2 regions of the Psychrosphaera aquimarina genome follow, and region 1 is predicted to be linked to the other one. Evidence: predicted binding sites of a transcription regulator. Region 1 holds the regulator's gene; the other holds the start of a gene.

Region 1 (5,046 bases):
TATTTGCTAACTCTCATAGGTTACATTCTATATTTAACATATAAGTAGTATAGAAAATAAACGGTGAATTACAAAAAATTTAATTTATCTCGTCAAACTAATCTAAAAGTCTTTATGAAAGTAGTTGAGGTAGAATTATGATAGCTTACATAATTATTTATTTAATATAATTTACCACCAGATAAACAAACCATGACACGGTCACCGTCTTCAATCATGTTAAAGTCATTAATAGCCTGACCCACTTGACGACGGATTCGTTTTTGTAGTTTATTAAAGTTATATTTTTGTTTTGCTTCTAATGATGTTGCCATACTGCCTCTCAAATTAAACATCAATAAGAGTTATCGAATTGATATAAGTCGCGCATTATAATGTCCTTACATAAACAAAGAAACCGCTAATTTAAGTTAGCGGTTTCGTAAGTAACAATAATGGTCCTAGATTTGACTACACTTTAATTGGACTAATAAAGTCAGGTGGCTTTAATGCTAATAAATCACAGTTTAAATTATCGATAACGTGTTCTGCCGTATTACCTATTAAAGCTGCACTGATGCCGGTTCGTCCCACTGTGCCTATCACTACTAATTCAGCGTCCAAAGTACGTGCAATTTCTGGAATAACGTCTTCTGGTAATCCTTCAACTATGTGAGTCTTATTGTCGTCGATGTTAAAGTCTAAAGCCAATTTTGATAAAGATGTTTGATGATGATTTTTCATGTTTTCATTGTACTTAACAGTATCAAACTCTGGAATTTCAACCGCTATATTCATTGGCGTAGGTGGATAAGCATTAATCAGATGCGTGTCTGATTGTAATAAACCGGCCATAAAACATGCATGATTAATGATCTCATAATTTAACAACGCATGACTAGCATCGTCCGTTCCAGCACTCACCGCGGCGAGTACTTTACTGTTTTTAGGCCATGCATGATCTTTAACTAATAATACTGGGCAAGGGCACTTTCTTAATAAGTGCCAATCCGTTGGGGTAAAAATAACTGATTTTAACGAATCATGTTTGTGCGTGCTTTTAATAACTAAATCAAACTGGCCTTCAATCGCTGCACGGGTAATGCTTTCATATGGTCGATTATGCCAAACGACTTCCGTTGAGATATTAGTATTATTTTGTTTAGTTTGTTTTATTAATTCAATTAACCATTCTTTCTTATCTTCTAACACAGCATTTTGCATCACTGTACGTTCATCGCTGGATAACATAGTGGTCATTTCATAAGAAAAATCATAAATAGTTAAAAACACTGTAATGTCACAAGGATGTTTTTCTGACATTTCTAAAGCACGCGACAGTGCTTTGTGGTTATCTTCTGTGGGGTCAATTACTACTAATATTTTATTAAAGTGACTCATATTATTCACCTTCCATTTTTATGGGCACTTGCTAAGTGTAGTAAATTATTTGGATTTTGAAGCGGTTAATTGAATGATTTTATTCGTTTTTTATTAATTACTTTCTAGCCTTCTAAATTTCTCGACATTGTCAATTTCAATTAATTTACCATTAACTTGAATGAAACCCGCTTTTTGAAATTTACTAAAGATACGACTAACTGTTTCTACCGTTAATCCCAAATAATTACCAATTTCACCACGAGTCATGGTTAATCTGAAAGAGTGTTTTGATAATCCTCGTTGAGAGAAACGATCTGACAAAGAAGTAAGAAATATGGCTATCCGTTCCTCAGCAGATTTTTTATTCAACATCATAAACATATTTTGGTCAGCTGAAATTTCGTTGCTCATTAAACGGGTAAATTGATTACGTAATTTAGGCATTTTGACAGTGAGTTCATCCATTGTGGTATAGGGAATTTCACATACCATGGACGTTTCTAGGGATTGACAATAAGTTTGATGTTTTTGTGTTGCTAATGCATCAAACCCAATGACATCGCCAGGTAAATGGAAACCGGTAATTTGCTCGACACCTTGATCATCCACTAGGTAAGATTTGAAACTACCAGAACGAATTGCGTAAAGTGATTTAAATGTTTGTCCCGCTTCAACAATACAATCATTTTTATGAAATGGTTTTTTACGCTCAATCACATCATCTAGTTTACGTAATTCATTTTCGTCTAATGAAAAAGGGATACATAATTGATTTAAACTGCAATTTGCACAGTTCAGTGAAAAGTTACTAGAAGAGTTATTATTCAACATTAAAGACCTACAATACTTAGAGAAACATTATCCGATTGAACGCAAAATAAAACTGCCATAAAGCCATTATAATCACGCTAAATCCTAGTATAAACCTAACATAGCTATGGTTAAAAATACTATTTAATTTAGCATTTATTAACGTTAATCCGACTAAAGTAGGTAAGGTTCCAATACCGAATATAAACATGACTGAGAATCCAGTTAATGGTGAAGGTGATGTTATTGCTAAACTTAATGCAGTATAAACGAGTCCACATGGTAAAAATCCCCAAAACAAACCATACAACAAACATTTAAGTGGTGTATTTATTGGTAATATTTTAGATTTAATCGGATCAATAAAAGGTTGAAACCACTTACCAATAAACTCTGTTTTCAAAACAAAACTGTTAATGTTAGCAATATGCAGTCCTATTCCAAACATTAAAATTGACGATAAAAGGGTCAGGTATAACACGCCACCTTGAGTAATACTGACAACCGATTGGGCAAAAAAGTTAACTATTAAACCAATAAAGCCGTAACCAAAAATACGACCAATACTGATTAAAATCGAGTAGAGGAAAAATGATTTTTCTTTAGGGACTGAAAAACCCAATGCCATGGACAATGACCCACACATAGCAACACAATGACCACTTCCCAAAAAGCCCATTAGAAACGCAGGAATTAGATATTCAAAAGGGAACGACATTATAGTTTGTTATTGTGTTGATCGGAATTTGACGTTGTTTTATTTTGGTCATTAGATTGCAATTCATCGTCGTCCATTAAAATAGACAAACCTTGTTTCTCTAAATCTTCAAACTGTTCTGATTTTGTTGCCCAAAAAAAGCGATGACACCAACTATCACAAAGATAATTGCCACTGGTATTAGGTAATAAATAACATTCATTGGATGTTTACTTGACCTTTAATAAGCGTAATGAGTTCGTCACTACTAAAATGGAGCTCGCTGACATGCCAATTACTGCAATATATGGTGCAACGTAACCAAGCATAGCAACAGGTAATATAACGAGATTATAAATTAAGGACCAATATAAATTTGACTTAATCGTGGTTCTTGTTTGTTTGGCCGCGTTAATTAACGAGATTATTGAGTTCAAGTTGCCTTTTAAAATAATGATATCGGCGGCATATTTGGTTACATCCGCACCATCCCCCATAGCGACACTGACATCTGAAGCTGCAAATACAGGGGAGTCATTTATACCATCTCCAACCATAAGGACTAAATTAGTGGGGTCAACTTGTTGAATATCAGAAACGTATTGTGCTTTTTGATCCGGTAAACATCCCGTTTCGACTCTATCTAATTTTAATTGCTTACCAAGTAATTTAGCTTGCTCAGACGAGTCACCTGTTAACATAGTAAGCTGATAACCCGCGTTATTAAGTTGAGTTAATACTTCGATAGATTCTGATTTTAATTGGTCAGATACGTAAAACTCAGCAAGAATTTGACCTTGATAACAAACAAATACATTAGCATTTGATAGGTGCAAACTAGAACCAACACCACAAAATTGCGCGCTACCAACCTTTACGGTTTGACCTAAATATTCACCTTTAATACCGGAACCAACAACAGCAGAAATGTTAGTTAAGCTGTCTATCTGCAATTGAGTTTCAGGTTGTGTTCCATGCTCTAGCTCTACGGGAGCTTGTTCGAATAAAGTTTGATCAAATGCATTAGAAATAGGGTGTTCAGAGTGTTTTTGTAGACGAATGATGATAGCTTTCAACAAAACTACAGGCAAACCCAGTGATAATAAATTTGTTTGATGATAATAAGCTTGTTGTATCTCAAACCGTCCTTTAGTCAAAGTGCCCGTTTTATCAAAACACACATGAGTCAAATGACTTAATTTATCAAAGGCTAATGGATCTTTAATTAAAATACCTTGTTTATTCAGAGCTGAAATAACACAAGTATACGCGGTTGGGGTCGCTAAACTTAACGCACACGGACAAGTGGCAACTAAAACAGACAAACTTACCCAAAGGGCATCAACAGGCTCTACAAAGTACCAAATAACATAAGTGATCAAAGCCAGAATTAGCTGGCTGAAGACAAACCAATGGGCAATCTTATCAGCAAACTGGGTATAAACGGGTTTATGCCTAGCAAACTCTTCTTGTAAGTCACCAATTTTAGATAGGGTCGTTTTATCCCCCATAGCCGTCACTTCGACAGTTATAACACCATCATTATTAATACTGCCAGCCAAAACAGTATCGCCAGTTAATTTTGCTATAGGTTCAAACTCACCATTTAATACCGATTCGTTAACGCTGGTAACCCCATCTTGTATAACACCGTCAATCGCAATATTTTGTCCAGGCTTGATAAGTACAAGATCACCTAGTTTTATATTTTTTACCAATTCAACCATAGGTTCACCATTAACTATCTTATTGACAGTGACAGGTAAATTTTTATTTAAATTGGCGTTAGATAAAATGGCTTTACTTTTAGCCCTGAACTCTAAGTATTTACCAATCAATAACAAAAAGGTGAACATGGAAATACTTTCAAAAAATACTTCTCCTTGATCACCATTTAGTCCATTAACTAATAATTGATAAAAGCTGGCAAAAAAAGCACCGTAAATTGCAAATGCGACGGGGACATCCATATTTAACTTTTTAGCTTTGATAGAGTAATAAGAACCAAACAAAAAAGGTAAAGCAGAATAAAAAACCACAGGTACAGATAAAATCAAACTAAGCCATTTAAAATAGCCTACTTGGTGTGACTCCATATTATTAAACGCACCAAAGTACATAGCAAAAGCGATCATCATCACTTGCATAGTAAATAGGCCAGCCACACCTAGGCGTTT
Region 2 (5,046 bases), on a different contig from region 1:
AATTGATAATGAAATACAGAAAAACCAGTTTGGCACTGTTATTAGCTACATTAATTACCGGTTGTGCAGAAGACGGCGAAAACGGTGTAAATGGTAACGATGGGGTTAATGGTACAAATGGCGTTAACGGTACAAATGGCGTAAATGGCACTAACGGTGTTGATGGGGCTGACGGCAAAGATGCAACGACAATGTTAGAGATTGAACTAGTCGGTCGTGCTCAATTAAATGCCAGTGACCCTGAAGGTGCAGCTGAAATCGTTTCTTATCAAAACTCTACAGGTTGGGTATATGCAATTAATAGCTCAGCATCTCCTGCGGTTGTTGAGATCATTGATATCAATGGTATGGATAAAGCTGAATTAACAGCTGATACCGAAGGGGTCATTACCAATACCAATCTAACCGCATCTCAAACCATAAACTTAGCTACCAGTGCATCATTATCGGGCGATGCCAACAGTATTGCCGTTGATAATAACAATAACTTGTTAGCCGTGGCTGTAGATTCAGGTACTAAAGGTGTTAATGGACATGTCGCGTTTTATGATATCTCTGGTGCAGCACCAAGTTTTATCAAAAATGTAGAAGTGGGTGACTTACCTGATAATGTTGTTTTTAGTCATGATGGTAAAAAAGTGCTGGTTGCCAATGAAGGTGAGCCTGCCGATGATTATGTGATTGACCCTGAAGGATCTATCTCCGTCATTAACGTAACAAACGGCGTACCGGCAGACACAGCAACACAGATCACTTTTGAAGATTACAACGACAAACAACAAGAGTTAGAACAACAAGGCGTTAAATTTGCCAATCCTAATGGACTAACGATTAAAGGCCAAGTGCGCACTTATACTGTAACGCAAGACTTGGAGCCGGAATACATCGCTGTATCTAAGGACAACAGTAAAGCGTATGTTTCGTTACAAGATAATAATGCCATGGCCATTGTCAATCTTAGTAATAACAGCGTTAAAGTAGTTGGGTTGGGCGTTAAGGACTGGAGTGAATATCAAATTGACGTGTCTGATAAAGATGGCGGCATTAACTTCAAAAAATACCAACATTTATATGGTTTATACCAACCTGACACCATAGATTCTTATCAATGGAATGGCGTAGACTTTGTTGTTTCTGCAAATGAAGGTGACGCAAGAGAGTATATCGCTTTTGAGCGAGATGCTGCAGAAGATGCGGGTAAAGCGGAATGTGAAACCGATTTTCCTTCTGGATCGTATGATTGGGATGACGGTGAAGAAGTGTGCATTGCTTATACCGATGAAGTACGTGCTAAAGACTTGGAAGATTTAGCGACCGTAACACCTGAATTAGATGCTTATATCAGTGAAATGGGTGGCAATGATGGCCTTGGTCGTTTAATCGTGACGTCATCAATGGGTAAAAACGATGATGGTGAGTACGCCGACTTATATAGTTTTGGCGCTCGTTCATTTTCTATTTGGGATCAAAATGGTTTGTTAATTTTTGATTCAGGCGACCAAATTGCCAAGATAACGGCAGCAATGCATGGTTCGGCGTTTAATAATAATGAAGATGAAAATGTTGGGGATACCCGTTCAGATGCTAAAGGTGCAGAGCCAGAAGCCCTAGCGTTAGGTAAAATTGGCAATAATACTTATGCTTTTGTTGGCTTAGAGAGAATGAGTGGCATGTTAGTGTTTGATATTACTAATCCATATGATGTGAACTTTGTTGATTACTTCTTTAACCGAGGTTTAGTTGAAGATGCTGACATAACAGGTGACTTAGCACCTGAAGGAATGAAGTTTATTGATGCCGCACATAGTCCAACAAACCAAGCGTTATTAGTCATAGGCAACGAAATCTCTGGCACAGTAGCGATTTGGCAAATTAATGAAAAATAATCATTTTTGTTAATATGGGTTAGTTATCCAAATCGATAACATCAATAAGGCAGTGTTTATTCACTGCCTTTTTTATTGGCAAAAATTGGACATAGATCAAAAGTGAGTAAACTAAACGGTAATAATAACTATTATCATTTAACAGTTCGAATAAATAAGGTTATTATGGTTTCTCTTCTTTAGAATTGAGGTTCATATGACTTTATGGGAATTACACAAGGGTGGAACTGCAAACATTTCCCATCTTTGTGAGCATTTAGATGATTCAGTCAGCACCCGTTTGGTAGAAATGGGGTTTGAAACTGACCAATATATTAAATGTCTACGTAGAAGCATTTTTTCCGGCCCACTAGTCATTCAAATTGGTGATTGTGTCTATTCATTAGAACAAGCATTAGCTGAACAAATTTTCATCTCAACGTCGAACAATAATTAATTATGAAAAAAATTCTCTTAGTCGGTAAACCTAACTGTGGCAAAAGCCTATTGTTCAACCAACTTACTGGCCTTCGACAAAAAGTCGCAAACTACCCTGGTGTCACCGTTGAAATTAAAAGTGGCGCAATGGGAGAGTATGAAGTTATAGACTTCCCTGGCACTTATTCTTTAAGCACCATGTCCATTGATGAACAAGTAGCGGTTGAACAACTGACCCTTCGTGTAAACGATGACGAAACTGAGCTTGTTGTGTGTGTATTAGATGCCACTCGGTTAGAGCGCAGTTTAGTGTTTGCATTACAAGCGCAACTGTTAGCCAGCAAAGCAAACAAACCCATTGTATATGTTTTAAATTTTATCGATGAAGTAAAACGGTTTGGCCATGACATAGATATAGATGGGTTAGCCAATGAACTCGGTGCTCCGGTTTATGCTTTGTCTGCCCGTTCACTTGATGGCATCGCTGAATTTAAAAATGCCTTGTTAAATGCCGAGTATAAAAACTTCAATCCTTTGGTTCCAAAGATTCCATTAGAAACCACCAAAGAAGTGGTCGATTTCAGCCGTGCATTGGCTAAGACCTACGCAATAAATAAAGATGTAGTGCTTAAAAATCAAAACAAGGTTGATAATTTTTTACTGAATAGCCTGTTTGGTTCATTTGCATTTTTAGCCATTATGTTTGTGCTCTTCCAAAGTATTTTTACTTGGGCATCGCCATTAATGGATGGGGTGGAAACCATTATTGCCGGCATGGCTGTTTTCATCACGCAATTCACAGGACAAGGAGTCGTTACGGACTTCTTGAATGACGCCATATTTGGTGGTGTTGGCTCGTTTTTAGTGTTTGTACCGCAAATTATGGTGTTAACGTTCATTATAGGCTTGCTAGAAGACAGCGGATATTTAGCCAGAGCGGCATTAATTTGTCATAAACCGTTAAGTTATTTTGGATTATCTGGAAGAAGTTTCATTCCTTACCTTTCCGGTCACGCCTGTGCTATCCCGGCCATTATGGCGGCACGTACGATTGAATCTCCGCGCAAACGATTAATCACTATGATGACAATTCCGTTAATGTCTTGTTCAGCACGATTACCGGTTTATGCGTTATTAGTATCTGTATTTATCCCATCTGATGTTTATTGGTTAGGAATATTTAACCTGCAAGGGGTTACGTTTTTTGGTTTGTATATGTTTGGTATCGTCACGGCGTTGATTATTAGTGCGTTATTAAGCCGCTCAAGTATCACCGACCATGAAAAATCTGAAATGCCATTTATTATTGAATTACCAAGTTACCGTTTACCACATTGGAAACCGCTTTATCACAGAGTGATCAACAGTGGCGTACAATTTATAAAACGTGCTGCGCCAATTATATTTATGGTCGCGGTGGGCATTTGGGTTCTGGGTTATTTCCCGTTGAATGCAAGTTTAGAAGAGTCTTGGTTAGGGAGCATAGGTCATTTTGTTGAGCCTATCTTTGCCCCACTTGGTTTGGATTGGCGTTATGGTATTGCCATTTTAATGTCGTTCTTAGCCAGAGAGGTGTTTGTTGGCGCGCTTGGTACCTTATATGGAATGGAAGGGGCTGACGAAAACATTGCTGGCCTCGCACAAAATATAATGAACGATGGCTTGCCATTAGGTACAGGTATTGGTTTGTTATTATTTTATGTTGTAGCTTTGCAGTGTGTTGCCACCGTTGCGACATTGAAAGCAGAAACCGGAAATAGCAAATTATCTTGGGGGTTATACGCCGCCTACGGCGTACTTGCGTATATCTTGGCCTTCTTGGCAAATGCATTAATCTAATACGACAAAGGTTGAAATATCACAAGTGGCAGCATATGGTTGCCACTTCTGCTAACTAAGTTATATTTACGGATAATAAAGAGTTCCAATGGAAAAAAGATTAACGATATTTAACTGGGTCACCCTTGGTATTTGTTTTATGGTCATGTTATTTGGGCTAGCACAGCTTGGGTTTTTAATTGGCTATGTTGCTGTTTCTAAAGATTTTAGCTTAGAGCAAATTGGTTACACACCTTTAGCGTCTGTGTTTGCTGGAATCACAGCCATATATTTGTTTGTTCGTACCATTAAAAATGCCAGTACAAGTACTGGAATTAAAGATTAGCTAATAAACTAACTTAGTTAGAACGATATTGGCGTTTAATTTCAACTACTTCAACACTATAAGATTGGTACCAATTTTTCTGGCCAAGTTGTTGTGCTAGAAGATGTTCCGGATCTTGTTTCCAAGCTAATATCGATTGTTCATCTGGCCAATAAGAAATCGCCACTTCTTGTTCACCCTCACATACCGCAACAAAGTCTAAACAGCCATATTTACTAAATGCTAACTCTCGCATTTTTGCTGCAGTTTTGGAATATTCATCATTTAACTCTGCAATTTGTGCTTTAAATATCACTGCGTACATTCACATTACCTATCTTTAATGACTAAAAACTTGATGAGATTGGTATAAAAAATGATTAACTTTTGTAATGTTTAACCATGTAAACACAACCATCCATCGGCATCTCTTCAGGGTACTCGGCTTCTACAAAGCCTAATTTTTGATAAGCGTTTTTGGCTTTATGATTGTCGTGAAATACAAACAAAGACAGCATATCCGCCTTTAGTTGCGCACAACCTTCATGCGCTAACAAATGGATTAAATCCGCTATTTTATTTTGTCCACGACATTCAGGG

Evidence for each region. Region 1 encodes FNR, which switches genes on or off when oxygen is low (the NO sensors DNR and NnrR bind a similar motif). Its sites were predicted from a motif close to TTGATCTAGATCAA; they were not measured.
Region 2: a site for FNR is predicted at 1,973-1,986, ahead of RT723_RS04830 (FeoA family protein). Genes of this name have one in related genera too.

Annotation. Positions count from the first base shown of each region.
Region 1 covers NZ_JAWCUA010000001.1:388,173-393,218, forward strand. The annotation lists partial or broken gene RT723_RS01760 (tRNA 2-thiocytidine(32) synthetase TtcA) at 171-314, opposite strand; gene uspE (universal stress protein UspE) at 451-1,380, opposite strand; gene fnr (fumarate/nitrate reduction transcriptional regulator Fnr) at 1,474-2,193, opposite strand; gene RT723_RS01775 (sulfite exporter TauE/SafE family protein) at 2,210-2,890, opposite strand; partial or broken gene ccoS (cbb3-type cytochrome oxidase assembly protein CcoS) at 2,890-3,092, opposite strand; gene RT723_RS01790 (heavy metal translocating P-type ATPase) at 3,100-5,046, opposite strand, start outside.
Region 2 covers NZ_JAWCUA010000003.1:356,557-361,602, forward strand. The annotation lists gene RT723_RS04825 (choice-of-anchor I family protein) at 9-1,886, shown strand; gene RT723_RS04830 (FeoA family protein) at 2,083-2,322, shown strand; gene feoB (ferrous iron transporter B) at 2,325-4,142, shown strand; gene RT723_RS04840 (hypothetical protein) at 4,231-4,467, shown strand; gene RT723_RS04845 (antibiotic biosynthesis monooxygenase family protein) at 4,481-4,771, opposite strand; gene RT723_RS04850 (GNAT family N-acetyltransferase) at 4,827-5,046, opposite strand, start outside.